3 regions of the Bacillus atrophaeus genome follow, and region 2 is predicted to be linked to each of the others. Evidence: riboswitches for the same ligand, from Rfam matches in the RefSeq annotation. Region 2 holds a riboswitch; each other region holds the start of a gene.
What was found. A riboswitch is a leader RNA that binds a small molecule or an ion and turns the genes downstream of it on or off. The one in region 2 is predicted to bind thiamine pyrophosphate.
Positions count from the first base shown of each region.

Region 1: another riboswitch for thiamine pyrophosphate. It lies ahead of AAHT65_RS15105 (acetylornithine deacetylase); the one in region 2 lies ahead of thiT (energy-coupled thiamine transporter ThiT).
Region 3: another riboswitch for thiamine pyrophosphate. It lies ahead of AAHT65_RS13985 (Ykof family thiamine-binding protein); the one in region 2 lies ahead of thiT (energy-coupled thiamine transporter ThiT).

Region 1 is NZ_CP154443.1:2,959,283-2,964,205, forward strand. It holds gene sigE (RNA polymerase sporulation sigma factor SigE) at 1-187, shown strand, start outside; gene sigG (RNA polymerase sporulation sigma factor SigG) at 326-1,108, shown strand; gene AAHT65_RS15100 (ABC transporter ATP-binding protein) at 1,269-2,063, shown strand; TPP riboswitch at 2,074-2,179, shown strand; gene AAHT65_RS15105 (acetylornithine deacetylase) at 2,267-3,550, shown strand; gene AAHT65_RS15110 (YlmC/YmxH family sporulation protein) at 3,627-3,872, shown strand; gene pgeF (peptidoglycan editing factor PgeF) at 4,037-4,873, shown strand; gene AAHT65_RS15120 (YggS family pyridoxal phosphate-dependent enzyme) at 4,880-4,923, shown strand, end outside.
Region 2 is NZ_CP154443.1:212,075-216,997, reverse strand. It holds gene AAHT65_RS01255 (processed acidic surface protein) at 1-1,121, shown strand, start outside; gene AAHT65_RS01250 (class D sortase) at 1,186-1,770, shown strand; gene thiT (energy-coupled thiamine transporter ThiT) at 1,807-2,385, opposite strand; TPP riboswitch at 2,484-2,585, opposite strand; rRNA gene AAHT65_RS01240 (16S ribosomal RNA) at 3,290-4,839, shown strand.
Region 3 is NZ_CP154443.1:2,747,028-2,751,950, forward strand. It holds gene AAHT65_RS13975 (energy-coupling factor transporter ATPase) at 1-874, opposite strand, end outside; gene AAHT65_RS13980 (ECF transporter S component) at 861-1,460, opposite strand; gene AAHT65_RS13985 (Ykof family thiamine-binding protein) at 1,441-2,055, opposite strand; TPP riboswitch at 2,153-2,264, opposite strand; gene AAHT65_RS13990 (response regulator transcription factor) at 2,367-3,044, shown strand; gene AAHT65_RS13995 (ATP-binding protein) at 3,048-4,409, shown strand; gene AAHT65_RS14000 (PepSY domain-containing protein) at 4,424-4,923, shown strand, end outside.

The DNA.
Region 1 (4,923 bases), 1.5 Mb from region 2:
AAAAGCGCTTGAACAGTTAAACGACAGAGAAAAACAAATTATGGAACTCCGTTTCGGCCTTGTCGGAGAGGAAGAAAAAACGCAAAAGGATGTAGCGGATATGATGGGAATATCCCAATCCTACATTTCGCGCTTAGAAAAAAGAATCATCAAAAGGCTGAGGAAAGAGTTTAACAAAATGGTGTAAAAAAATTTTAAAACGCAACCCTTGATTTTACAGGGTTTTCCTAATCGACTGTATTTTTCTGCCTGATCATCGTGCATATTTTTCCCACCCAAGGAGATACTTAACTTTGTACAGCAGCTCCTGTAGGGAGGGAAAAAAGTGTCGAGAAATAAAGTCGAAATCTGCGGGGTGGATACCTCCAAATTACCCGTACTCAAGAATGAAGAAATGAGAAAGCTGTTCAGGCAATTACAGGATGAGGGCGACGATTCAGCGAGAGAAAAGCTTGTTAACGGCAACCTGCGCCTTGTCTTAAGCGTCATTCAAAGATTTAACAACAGAGGAGAATATGTTGATGACTTATTTCAGGTCGGCTGCATCGGACTAATGAAATCCATTGATAATTTTGATCTAAGCCATAATGTTAAGTTTTCAACATATGCTGTACCGATGATTATCGGAGAAATCCGCAGGTATTTACGCGATAACAACCCGATACGCGTCTCTCGGTCGCTGCGGGATATCGCATACAAGGCGCTTCAGGTAAGAGAACGGTTGATCAGTGAGACAAGCAAGGAGCCGACAGCAGAGGATATCGCCAAAGTCCTTGAAGTACCGCATGAAGAAATTGTGTTTGCGCTGGATGCCATCCAAGATCCGGTTTCTCTCTTTGAACCGATATATAATGACGGCGGGGATCCTATTTATGTCATGGACCAAATCAGTGACGAGCGCAATAAAGATACACAATGGATTGAAGAACTCGCTTTAAAAGAAGGCATGAGAAGACTGAACGACAGGGAAAAAATGATTTTAAGAAAACGTTTCTTCCAAGGGAAAACACAAATGGAAGTGGCAGAAGAAATCGGCATTTCCCAAGCGCAGGTTTCGAGGCTTGAAAAGGCGGCAATCAAACAAATGAATAAGAACATTCATCAATAATGGGCATGATGAAGCCTTTAAAGCAAACCCTTGCTTTAAAGGCTTTTTATATTGGGGAGCGCAGGCAGTTTACGTTTCGGAAAAAGTAAGGTATCCTAGTTCGTACAAAGTTTTATGAAAATTGAAACAGTTCAGCGGATTTATGAAAAGGAGGGCCATAATGATTTTACAGCTTGACCGCGTGTCGTTAAAACGAAGCGGGAAATGGATTCTAAAAGATATAGACTGGAAAGTGCAGCAAAACGAAAATTGGGTGCTTTACGGCTTAAACGGCGCGGGGAAAACGGCGCTCTTAAATATGCTTTGTTCTTATTATTTTCCCACTTCTGGAGATATGCAGGTGCTAGGGCATGAGTTTGGGAAAACTGAGCTTGGTGATAAGCTCAGACGGAAAATCGGACTGGTGTCTGCCGGCCTTCAGCAAAAATTGTACCCTGCAGATTCAGCATTTGAAATTGCGCTTAGCGGGGCGTATGCTTCAATTGGCTTATATGAAACACCGAGTAAAGAAATCAGAGAAAAAGCTATCAATCTTTTAAAAGATTTGGGAGCCATCAGCTATGCGGACCGCCGTTACGAAACGCTCTCTCAAGGAGAAAAACAAAGGGCGCTGATCGCGAGAGCGCTCATGGCGGACCCTGAACTGTTAATATTGGACGAACCGGTTACAGGCCTTGATTTTATGGCGCGGGAAAACCTGTTAGACACGATTACATACATCGCAGGAAAAGAAAATGCTCCGTCGATTCTGTATGTGACTCATCATGCTGAAGAAATTTTGCCTGTATTCGATAAAGCCCTTCTATTAAAAGAAGGAGAGGTATTTGCAGCAGGCGATATAAAGGAAATGCTTTCTGACGATTTACTTTCATCATTTTTCGATATGCCGATCGACGTATTATGGAATAATGGCCGTCCGTTTTTAACAAGAGCCAAACAAACCACAAATGCCTGATAATTAAATATGTTCATCCTAGGGGTGCTTATCTTTGAGCTGAGAGAGACGTGTGTCTCAACCCTGATTGACCTGATCTGGATCATGCCAGCGGAGGGAAGCGGTGAAAAAAAGCGGAGTACGCAGCACGTCTGCGCTCCGCTGCTTTCATGAGCCGTTTCATATACAATGAAGCGGTTTTTTATATGACAAAAAAGGAGCGAATGACATTGAATAAACAAATAGATGCTTTATTGCAAAAGGCTGAGGAACAAAAGAATGAACTGATTAAGCTTGCGAAAACATTAATTTCTTTTCAAACACCGGCGCCGCCGGCCAGAAACACAGACAAAATTCAATCATGGATTGCCGGGTTCTTGAGAGAAATGGGCTTTTCAATTGACAAGTGGGAGGTTTATCCGGGAGACCCCAATGTAGTGGGAGTTTTAAAAGGAACAGATTCAGACAGCCATCAAAGCTTAATTATTAACGGGCATGTGGATGTGGCTGAGGTGGATGAAGAAGGCTGGGAGCATGACCCGTTTCATTTTGTTGAAAAAAACGGCTGTTTGATCGGCAGAGGTGCAGCTGATATGAAAGGCGGGATGGCGAGTGTGCTTTTCGCTTTGAAATTGATTCGTGAAGCGGGGATTGATCTGCCGGGAGATGTGATTTTACAATCTGTCATCGGTGAAGAAGTAGGAGAGGCCGGAACTCTGGAGTGCTGCAAACGAGGTTACCGCGCCGACTTTGCCGTTGTTGCTGATACAAGCGATCTGCATATTCAAGGACAAGGCGGCGTCATCACGGGCTGGATCGAATTGAAAAGCCGCCAGACCTTCCATGACGGCACAAGGCGGAACATGATTCATGCGGGCGGAGGAACCTTTGGGGCAAGCGCGATCGAAAAAATGGCTAAAATCATACACGGGCTTGGCGAGCTGGAGCGCCACTGGGCGATTATGAAAAGCTATCCCGGCTTTAAGGCCGGCACGAACACGATCAATCCGGCTGTAATAGAAGGCGGAAGACACGCTGCTTTTATCGCGGATGAATGCCGTTTATGGATTACCGTGCATTTTTATCCGAATGAAACACATGAGGAAGTAGCTGCGGAGATAGAGGATCATATTAATCGATTGAGTGATAGTGATGTGTGGCTGAGAGAAAATCGACCTGTCTTTACGTGGGGCGGCTCTTCTATGATAGAAGACAGAGGAGAAATTTTTCCCGCTCTTGAAGTTGACCCGCACCATCCTGCTGTTTCAGAGCTTACAGCTTCACACCGTCATATTAAACAAACAAATCCGGTTATAGATGTTTCCCAGTCAGTAACAGACGGCGGCTGGCTTTACAACGCAGGAATTCCGAGTGTCATTTACGGTCCCGGAGATTTGCACAATGCCCATGCCGTAAATGAAGAAGTCTCAATTGAGCAGCTCGTTGATTATACGAAGATTATGCTCAGCTTTATTATCAAATGGTGCAGCACCCGCAAAGAACAATGAAATTTACACATGCTTGACAAGGTTCAGCCATCCCGTTCATATAATAAGAAAAAGAACGGACAAAGGACGTGATGGAATGATCAGCATTTCTGAATTTCAAGTAAAGGATGTTGTGAATGTATCTAACGGCAAAAAATTAGGAAGCATCGGTGACATCGACATAAACGTCACCACTGGAAAAATTCAAGCCATCATTCTCGGCGGAAATGGAAAAGTTCTTGGTTTTTTCGGAAAAGAAGAGGAAATGATCATTCCTTGGCGAAATATAGTTAAAATCGGGGAAGATGTCATCCTGGTTCGTTTGAGTGAACCGAAAGACTGAACGCTTTTGCGGCGCTTTTTCTGTTAAATGCCGGAAAACCCGCTTCCTTCCGGCACATTTATTCATTAAATTTGAAAAACGCCGCTAAACGAATGCATAAAGATGTGGTAAAATAAGTGGGAAATTACACATTTCAATAATGTTTGTCGAAAGGTTGGATCATCATGAATACATACCACCCATTCAGTCTCACCACCCCCTCGACACTCATGATACAAGACTGGAATCAAACGAATCAAAAAAACGCAAAGATCATTGCCGGATTTACTACGAAAAACGGCGGTGTCAGCAAGCCGCCTTTTGAATCGTTAAATACAGGATTGCATGTTCATGACAAAGATGCAGATGTTGTTGAAAACCGAAAAAAAATCGCCGGGTTGTTTGATACTGATTTACAATCATGGGTATTTGCCGATCAGACACATGAACATCATGTCCGAAAAGTGACGCATGAAGACGGCGGAAAAGGGGCTCGCGAGTACTCATCCGCTTTTAAAGCAACGGACGGGCTCTATACATGCGAAAAGAATGTATTTATGGCCTTATGCTTTGCCGATTGTGTGCCTCTGTTTTTTTATGACCCGGTCAGATTGCTTGTCGGGATCGCCCATGCCGGGTGGAAAGGGACTGTGAAACAGATCGGCCGGGAAATGGTCAAACGCTGGACAGATGAGGAAGGCTCCCGGTTATCGGATATACAGGCTGTCATCGGCCCGTCTATCAGCGCCGGCTGTTATACGGTTGATGACCGTGTCATCACTGAAGTCAACGCGCTCCCTTTTTCCGCGGAACACGCCGTGAATGAGACGGGACCGGGGCAGTACCAACTCGATTTGAAGGAATTAAACAGACTGATTCTTATAGAAAGCGGCATCAGTAATGAAAATATTTCAGTGAGCGGGTTATGCACCGAAAAAGAACACCCGCTGTTCTTTTCTCACCGCCGGGATCAGGGAAAAACGGGACGGATGATGTCCTTTATCGGAATGAAGGAGGCATAAAAGATCTTGCGTGTAATCGACAATTTACGACATATAAACGAACGAATAAA
Region 2 (4,923 bases):
CGGCACCAAAGCAAGAAGAGCTTCAAAGCTATCTAAAAGAAATAGGAATGACAAAAACAGAATTGCAAACCTATTTAAAAGAAAATTATGATGAAGATTTGAATGACTTTACATCCGCCGCTGAATTGCGGGAGTATCTGGGAGAGAGGCTGACGGATAAAGCGCTCGCCGCTTACTTAAAAGAATACGGCATGAGCAAGAAAGAAGCGGAGCACCAGCTGTTTGTGTTCGGTTTTCTTCAAAAAAGCCAAGCCATTCAGGATGTGTATGTATTTGCCGATGACTTTGTCAGCGCACTTGATTACATAACAAGCTACACACCGCTGACTGACAAAAATTTTGCAGCCCTGCTGAAAAAATACGGACTGACTAAAAGTGAATACGCAAAGATGTTCCCTGGTGATGAAGATATCAGGTTATATACAGATTCAATAGAGGATGCAGAAGAGTATCTATCCGCAGCATTAGAAGAGAAGCAAGCGGAAGAACAATTTATGAAACTGTTCAGCCAAATCGGCATCGACCAAAATGAATTGGAGAATCTCTATCAGCATATGTCCGCTTTGGAGAAAAAAGATCCTCAGTTTTCGGACAAGCTATTAGCTTTATCAGACCGCCTGCTTGATTTGCCAAGTTTTACGAGCATCAGTGAACTATCTGCCGGCGAAATTGCGGAACTGCTCGATGTGATGAACGATTTTCAAGACACTTTTCAAGTGAAAACGAAATTTTATCTCATTAATGGAAACAGCAAAAAAGAACTTACAGCCCGGAGCCTGTTGTCTGTCAACCCGGTCCAAGGGTCCAAGCTTCTGGTTGAACTATATGACTGGAACGGAAAATTCCTGCTTGACGCTATTTTTACGGCGGACATGGTAGACTCTGAAACAGCACATCAAACCGGGAGCGATATCCGAAAAGCAGAACAGATTGTAAAAGAGAGCAAAACGTCAACAAAGCCTAAAAAAACCAGCGCCGCACAGGTGGAAAAAACGGTAAAAGGCGCCAAGCTCCCTAAAACAGCAGGCCATTATGCGGAATGGTCTATGTTTGGGCTTTTATTGCTAGCCGGCGGACTGCTTATGATAAGAAAACTTCGTAAAACAGCATCATTGAAGTAAAAGAAATGAGTGACCGCACATTAAACGTTTTAAACAATCTAACAAACGAAAAACAGTCTTTATTTTGTCCATATGCCTAATAGCCGGAGGTCTATATATTACTTCCACAAATGCATGGAAGCTATTACAAGGTTACGCGCTGTTTCAATTCGGCCAGTTCAAAGAGCAAACAGCAAATGAAAAAAATGCTTCAGGCACCGCTAAGGCGGCAGAACCAAAAACAAAAGCTAAAGAAATTAACGAAACCTTTCAAACGGGAGAAAAAATCGGCGATTTGGTCATACCGAAGATAGGCGCCGAATTGCCGATTTACCATGGAACGGATGAGGACGAGCTTGTAAAAGGAGTAGGGCATTATGCAGGCTCCGTCTTGCCGGGTGAAAATGATAATTCGGTCCTTGCCGGCCACCGTGATACTGTATTCAGAAAGCTGGGCGAAGTTGGAAAAGGGGATAAGTTAATCGTAAAAGCATCCTACGGCACATTCACTTATAAAGTCAAAAAGGTGCGAATTGTAGATTCAGATGATCGAACAATCATTGTACCTAAGCCGCGTGCCACGCTCACATTATCGACTTGTTATCCCTTTGACTTTATCGGCTCTGCTCCGGAAAGATATGTACTGGTTGCGAATCTAGAGGAAACATAAAAAACCAGCGGAATGATTCCGCTGGTTTTTGCAATGTTAAGCCTTCTCTGTCTGTAAAAGACGCGGAGCTGTGATAAATAATAAACAGAGCACAACAGCGCATATTATGAAAGAAGGCACCATATAGGTTGCATTATAGCTTAAAGAATAAATCCATACCGGAGTGCCTTTAGGGGCAAAACTGCCAAAAAACACCGCGCCGGAAATGACATGGGCGGCATAGCGTAAAAAACTCCCGATAAAAACAGCGATAATGACAGAAGCAATCAATTTCCCTTTTTCTTTTGAAACAGCGGCTTTATAAACAACAGAAGCAAATAATCCGCTAATTCCTATGACAGCGAAAGCGACAAGATAGTCGAGCAGAAGCTGAACAGGATGCTGGGCGAACAGATTACCGATAGCAATCTGCACAAGACCGGTCAGAAGTCCGGAAGTAAGGCCAGCTTTTACTCCCCACCGGAACGAAATCAAAAAGATGGGTATCATCATAATGGAGATCGATCCGCCTTGAGGCATCCGGAGAAACATCCCGGAAATAATGTCTAATATGACTGCAGCCCCTGTCATGATTGCAATTTCAATAAGGCGTACCAGTTGTTTTGATTGATTCATAAAAATTCCCCTTCCATTAGACAATCCATAAGGACAAACAAAAAAGCAGTGCGGGAAGGATGGGGAAAGTTCCACGCACTGCTTTACGTTCTGCAATTCATTTGGCTTTGCCACATCCCTACGCCAGCGTTAACTAACAGGTTCAAAGGGTCAGAACGAAACCGTTCACTCTCAGCTTTAATGCTCCCCTTGCGGTCATCAAGTATTTAGTTCATTTCTACTATACAAGAAAATAAAAGAAACAACAAGATAACATGTAAGTGATTAAAACAGCAGCATATACAGTTCGGTCCATTGAAGCATAAGCTTATAACGGTCTCTCTAAAAATCTAAATTTAGTTTACTCTTCATATAGAAGAAAATATTCAAAGGGGTAGTTGTAAGGTGAATTCAAATGAGTCCAAAAGAGATGACACACTGTAAACAGGTGTGCCAGTTTTTACGCACTTAACACTAATACTGAGCACTGAAGTATGCGGTGTTCAATTAGTATTCAATCAATCAGTCCCTGAGATTAAAAGAGTTTAGAGGAATAAATAGAATTGCCTTATTTATGTTTCTGATTTTATTCTAGATTTTTTTAAAAAAACTATTGCAATAAATGTTTCAGAATGATATATTATTATTCGTCGCTGATAAACAACAGTGACACAACAACAAGCTTCAAAAAAAATCAAAAAAAGTTATTGACATAAAAGAAGCTGAATGGTATAGTAATAAAGCTGCTTCAAACGAGGCGGACAAGATGATCTTTGAAAACTAAACAAGACAAAACGTACCTGTTAATTCAAAGTTTTAACATAAAAATCGCACAGCGATGTGCGTAGTCAGTCAAACTAAGGCCTGCACGATGCAGGTCACGCGGATGTTACCACAGGATGTGGCGAACTTAATCTGCGATCCATTATCGGAGAGTTTGATCCTGGCTCAGGACGAACGCTGGCGGCGTGCCTAATACATGCAAGTCGAGCGGACAGATGGGAGCTTGCTCCCTGATGTTAGCGGCGGACGGGTGAGTAACACGTGGGTAACCTGCCTGTAAGACTGGGATAACTCCGGGAAACCGGGGCTAATACCGGATGCTTGTTTGAACCGCATGGTTCAAACATAAAAGGTGGCTTCGGCTACCACTTACAGATGGACCCGCGGCGCATTAGCTAGTTGGTGAGGTAATGGCTCACCAAGGCAACGATGCGTAGCCGACCTGAGAGGGTGATCGGCCACACTGGGACTGAGACACGGCCCAGACTCCTACGGGAGGCAGCAGTAGGGAATCTTCCGCAATGGACGAAAGTCTGACGGAGCAACGCCGCGTGAGTGATGAAGGTTTTCGGATCGTAAAGCTCTGTTGTTAGGGAAGAACAAGTGCCGTTCAAATAGGGCGGCACCTTGACGGTACCTAACCAGAAAGCCACGGCTAACTACGTGCCAGCAGCCGCGGTAATACGTAGGTGGCAAGCGTTGTCCGGAATTATTGGGCGTAAAGGGCTCGCAGGCGGTTTCTTAAGTCTGATGTGAAAGCCCCCGGCTCAACCGGGGAGGGTCATTGGAAACTGGGGAACTTGAGTGCAGAAGAGGAGAGTGGAATTCCACGTGTAGCGGTGAAATGCGTAGAGATGTGGAGGAACACCAGTGGCGAAGGCGACTCTCTGGTCTGTAACTGACGCTGAGGAGCGAAAGCGTGGGGAGCGAACAGGATTAGATACCCTGGTAGTCCACGCCGTAAACGATGAGTGCTAAGTGTTAGGGGGTTTCCGCCCCTTAGTGCTGCAGCTAACGCATTAAGCACTCCGCCTGGGGAGTACGGTCGCAAGACTGAAACTCAAAGGAATTGACGGGGGCCCGCACAAGCGGTGGAGCATGTGGTTTAATTCGAAGCAACGCGAAGAACCTTACCAGGTCTTGACATCCTCTGACACCCCTAGAGATAGGGCTTCCCCTTCGGGGGCAGAGTGACAGGTGGTGCATGGTTGTCGTCAGCTCGTGTCGTGAGATGTTGGGTTAAGTCCCGCAACGAGCGCAACCCTTGATCTTAGTTGCCAGCATTCAGTTGGGCACTCTAAGGTGACTGCCGGTGACAAACCGGAGGAAGGTGGGGATGACGTCAAATCATCATGCCCCTTATGACCTGGGCTACACACGTGCTACAATGGACAGAACAAAGGGCAGCGAGACCGCGAGGTTAAGCCAATCCCACAAATCTGTTCTCAGTTCGGATCGCAGTCTGCAACTCGACTGCGTGAAGCTGGAATCGCTAGTAATCGCGGATCAGCATGCCGCGGTGAATACGTTCCCGGGCCTTGTACACACCGCCCGTCACACCACGAGAGTTTGTAACACCCGAAGTCGGTGAGGTAACCTTTATGGAGCCAGCCGCCGAAGGTGGGACAGATGATTGGGGTGAAGTCGTAACAAGGTAGCCGTATCGGAAGGTGCGGCTGGATCACCTCCTTTCTAAGGATATTTAACGGAATATAAGACCTTAGGTCTTATAAACAGTACGTTCCCTGTCTTGTTTAGTTTTGAAGGATCATTCGA
Region 3 (4,923 bases), 1.7 Mb from region 2:
CCTCAGTCAGAGGGAGATTCTTGCCTTCTTTGAAAGCGGGAACCGGCTGTGTAAACAGCATCTCTTTTGACAAAGTAAATGGTGCGCTCAAGTTTTCCTGCATGGCTGCGACATGAGGAATGGCAACGCCGATCTTTTTCAGTTCTTCTGAACGGAATTGAAAGATATCCGGTGTTTCACCATCCATCACTTTCTGTCCCGATGCGTCAAGCACAATTGTCCGTTCCACCCAAGGGGCCCACTCGTCAAGCTGGTGTTCAATGACGAGAAGCCCGAAGCCCTTTTCCTCCTGCAGCTCCTTTATCATGTGAACAAAGCTGCGTGCTGAATGAGGATCAAGAAGAGAAGTCGGTTCGTCCAGAATAATAAGATCAGGCTCCATCGCCAAAATACAAGCCAGCGCGACTTTCTGCTTTGTTCCCCCGGACAGGGCTGAGATAGTTTGATTCTTCAAGCCGGTTAAATCGAGTTTTACTAATACATCATCGATTCTCTCTTTCATTTCTTCCTTGGGCATTTGCAGGTTTTCCAACCCAAAAGCGATTTCATCTTCAACCGTGAGCATGCAAAACTGCTGGTCTGGATCTTGAAAGACCACTCCGATATGTAAAGAGGGCTTTTCAGAAGCTTGAAAATCTTCAATATTTTTTTGGAAAAGTGAGATGCGCCCAGTCTGCGCCGCATCACAAGCTTCTGGGTAAAGGCCATTTATACAGAGGGCCAGCGAGCTTTTGCCGCATCCGCTAGGCCCGAGCAATAGTGCCCGTTCTCCCTTTTGAAGCTGAAACGTCAAGTCTTTAAAAATCGGCTTTTCATCTTCTTCGTAGGAAAAAGTCAGGCGGTCGATGCTGAGGAGCTCATTAGAACCCTGCATGCTGGGACACCTGTTTCCGTTTCTTCTTGAGTTCCTTTCCGAGCGCCATGCCGTTTAATACGCCGGTATAGGCGAGTGAGTCACTGATAACTTTTCCGAGAAGGCCTGCAAGAAGCGCTCCGGAAAACAGACGAATGATGAGCATGAGCAGCAAGTAGCCCGGCGACAGTGCAGCATATCCGGCCACGAATAAGTCATAAATAAAGCTTGTCACTGACGAGCCCATCCCGGCAAGAAGGACAATAGGGAGAGAATACACTCTCCAGCGCGCGGCAAAAAAGACCGCTTCAGCCCCGAGGCCTTGAACAAGTCCCACCACAATCACCATCGGACCTGACGGATTGCCGAGCAGGCATTCAACAAACGCGGCAATGGTTTCTGAAATGAGCGCCGCGCCGGGTTTTCTGATGATATAAGCGGCAATAATAGATACGATAAACCAGATGCCGTAAATCGGTTCATAGCCCATCGGACCGAAAAAACCTGCAAGCACATTTCCGAAATGCGTAAATAATAAATAAATAACGGCAAATACAACACTGATTACAGACATAACAACAATTTCTCTAACCTTCCAGCTTTTCATTTGATCCCTGCTTTCTTGACGGACTGTTTGCCGAGAAGTTCACAGTCATCGTCACATGATTTGTTTTTTCTTCTGCGAGCCGGAATGCGGCCTCCAATGTGCGGAACACATCGTGAGCGTCTCCGTCAAGCTCGCTTGCATAATGCACACCCTGCACAAAAGTGCCTTGCGCTTTAGCGATATCGACCGCTTCTGAAATGATGCCCATATAATCCAGTTCATTCATCGGATAGAGCGCAAACTGACAAGGGGCCTCCGCTCGGATCTCACGGGTATTTTCGTCATTCAATCTTTTGCCATCTTCAAAAAGAAACGAATCACCCTGTGTATCACCCGGGCAGCCGATAGAAAAGGTTCCGTTCATGACGATGTGCTTTCCGCTTTTGGCTGCGTGAAGGTATACAGCTTTGGCGGCGTCAAATACATGATCCATTTTCCCGCGAAAGCATGTGCTGATATGATCTGTCTTCTTCCAAACCTTTGATGTATCGGTTTCCTTCAGCGCCGACATGATCACATTGATAAAATCATCTGTCATCGGGTATAAAGAAAATCGAAAACCGGCGATTCTGCTTGTGCCGCATACGTTGTTCATTTCTCCGACCTCCTGGTTGTTTTTTGGGAAAATAAAAAACTGCATATCCATAGGGAATATGCAGTCATAGAACGGAAGACGCAAAAAAAGGCGTCGTATCGGTCATCCTGCACTTCCCCACGCTGGTATTATCCAGATCGGGTTATAAGGGATCAAAACGCGTGTTGCCGCGTTTTATCTCAGCCAAAATAGCACCCCTAGTGCTTTCCATATACAATTTTTTATTTTGAGATCATCATAGATGATAAGATAGGATTTGTAAACAGGGATGATCATTTTTTTCATATAGAGCAAGGAAAGGGTGATAGGATGTGGAAAAAGGGCACATTTTAATTGTGGAAGACGAAGAAAAAATCGCAAGAGTGCTTCAGCTGGAATTAGAATATGAAGGATATAAGGCCACTATTAAAGAAACCGGCACTGAGGGTCTGCACGCTGCATTAGAAGAAAAGTTCGCCTTGGTTCTGCTTGATGTCATGCTGCCCGGTCTCAGCGGTCTTGAAGTGCTCCGCCGATTGCGGAAAACAGACATGCATACGCCTGTTATTTTATTAACCGCGAGAGACAGTATACCTGATAAGGTAACGGGCTTGGACATCGGAGCAAATGATTACGTAACCAAGCCGTTTGAAATTGAAGAGCTTTTGGCAAGAATCAGGGCGGCGCTCCGGCAAAACGGATCAGATCCCGGCACATTTTTATCACTTGGTGATCTGCAAGTGAATGAAAAAACGCGTGAGGTCAAACGGGCGGATCAAGAGGTTGAATTAACGCCGCGCGAATTCGATCTGCTCGTATTTATGCTGAAGCATCCGCAGCAGGTGCTCACGCGTGAACAAATTCTTACTTCCGTGTGGGGGTTTGATTATTTGGGAGATACAAATGTAGTAGATGTGTACATACGCTATATTAGAAAAAAGCTGGACTACCCATACGAAAAACAGCTGATCCACACAGTCCGCGGGGTCGGATATGCAATCAAGGAGTAGACGATGAATCTAAAGACCAAAATCCACCTGTATACGTCTTTATCGCTTTTCATATTGCTGATATTGATTCATACGGCAGTGTATCTTATTTTTTCATCTGCCTTGACGTCAAAAGATGCGTCAAGGTTAGCCGAAGAAACGGCCAATATTGCAGAAGCTCTCCATACCGCTGAATCAGAAGGGGTGGCCCTTGAGGATATGCTCCAGGCATACCTTCCGGCTAACGGGATGGTCAGAGTTGTTGATAAAGACAAAAAGGCCGTTATCATAGTGACAAAAGACAAAGCATACAAGAATTTTCCGAAAGTGTTTCATAGCGGGCAGACCGAAGAAGTGACAAAGCAGAATGGCAGGCTGTACGCCGTCGCGGCTGTACCGGTCATTTGGTCAGATGGCGAAGTCGTCTCGCTTCAGCTCATTGAAAGAGAGGAGCACACGGAAGAGAGCCTGCTGCTTTTGCGGATTATTTTAATCACGGCAAGCGCAGCGGTATGCATCGCTTCGTACTTTGCTGGCAGTCTGCTGGCCCGGCGCATTGTCAATCCAATCAGAAAACTGATAAAGACGATGAAAGATATCCAAAGAGAAAAAACCTTCAAAACGATTTCGCTTAAGGGACAGTCACACGATGAATTATACCAAATGGGGCTTACATTTAATCAAATGGCGGAGATGCTGAAAGAGCATTATGAAAAACAGCAGCAGTTCGTTCAGGATGCTTCGCATGAGCTGAAAACCCCTATCACCGTTATCGAAAGCTACAGCAGCCTAATCAAAAGGTGGGGAGCGCAAAAACCGGAGGTGCTAAAAGAATCGGTCGAGGCGATTCACTCTGAAGCCATAAAAATGACAAAACTGACGGATCAGCTTCTCACCCTTGCCAAATACCAGAAAGACATGAAGCTGGATGTGAAAACGATAGACATCATCGATTTGGCCCGTTCTGTTATTCAAACCTTACAAAGCGTCTATGGGCGGGATATGATGCTGGAAACCGAATGGGAAAGTTTATATGTGACAGCGGACGAACAACGCATGAAACAGCTGCTGACCATTTTACTCGATAATGCCATCAAATACAGTTCAGAGCCTATTAAAGTTTTGGCCGGGAAAAACCAAGGCCTCCCTTTTCTTATTGTTCAGGATCACGGCATAGGCATACAAAAGCAGCATATCGAACATCTCTTTGAACGGTTCTACAGAGCCGATGAAGCACGAAACCGCAAAACCGGCGGGACAGGGCTCGGTCTGTCGATTGCCAAGCAGATTGCTGACGAACACGGAATCGAACTTACCATCGACAGCAAAGTAAATGAAGGTACGAGCGTAACCATGCAATTTAAAAGGGGCGCTGATTTGCCATGATGAGGAGGAGTGCGATGAAAAAACGGACAAAAGCCATTTTCACAGCAGGTATTGCGATTATAGCGATAATTATCTGTGTCATCCTTATGATGAATCAAGCTCAGAAAGATGTGCTGACAAAAGCGGCCATCCAGAAAAAAATCGAAGCCTCCTATGAAGGTGACATTACGAAGCTGGATACATCCTCCGATAAGAAAACATATCTGCTGACGCTTGAAAATGAGAAAGGAATTTATGAGCTGAAAGCGGATGCGAAAACAGGCGCCATTCTTGATATGGACAGAATCAAACGCATCAACACGCCTTTGATGACAGAAAAAGAAGCGGAACAGCTTGCCTTAGCCAAAACGCCGGGAACTATCACTGAACGCACCCAAAAAAAAGACATTGCCGCATTTACTATTCAAAACGAAGGGGAGACCTATAAGGTCAAGGTAGATAAGCGTGCGAAAACAGTTGTTTCCTCTGAAAAAGTAAGCAAAAAAGGCGATAAACAAGCGACAAAAATCAGCGA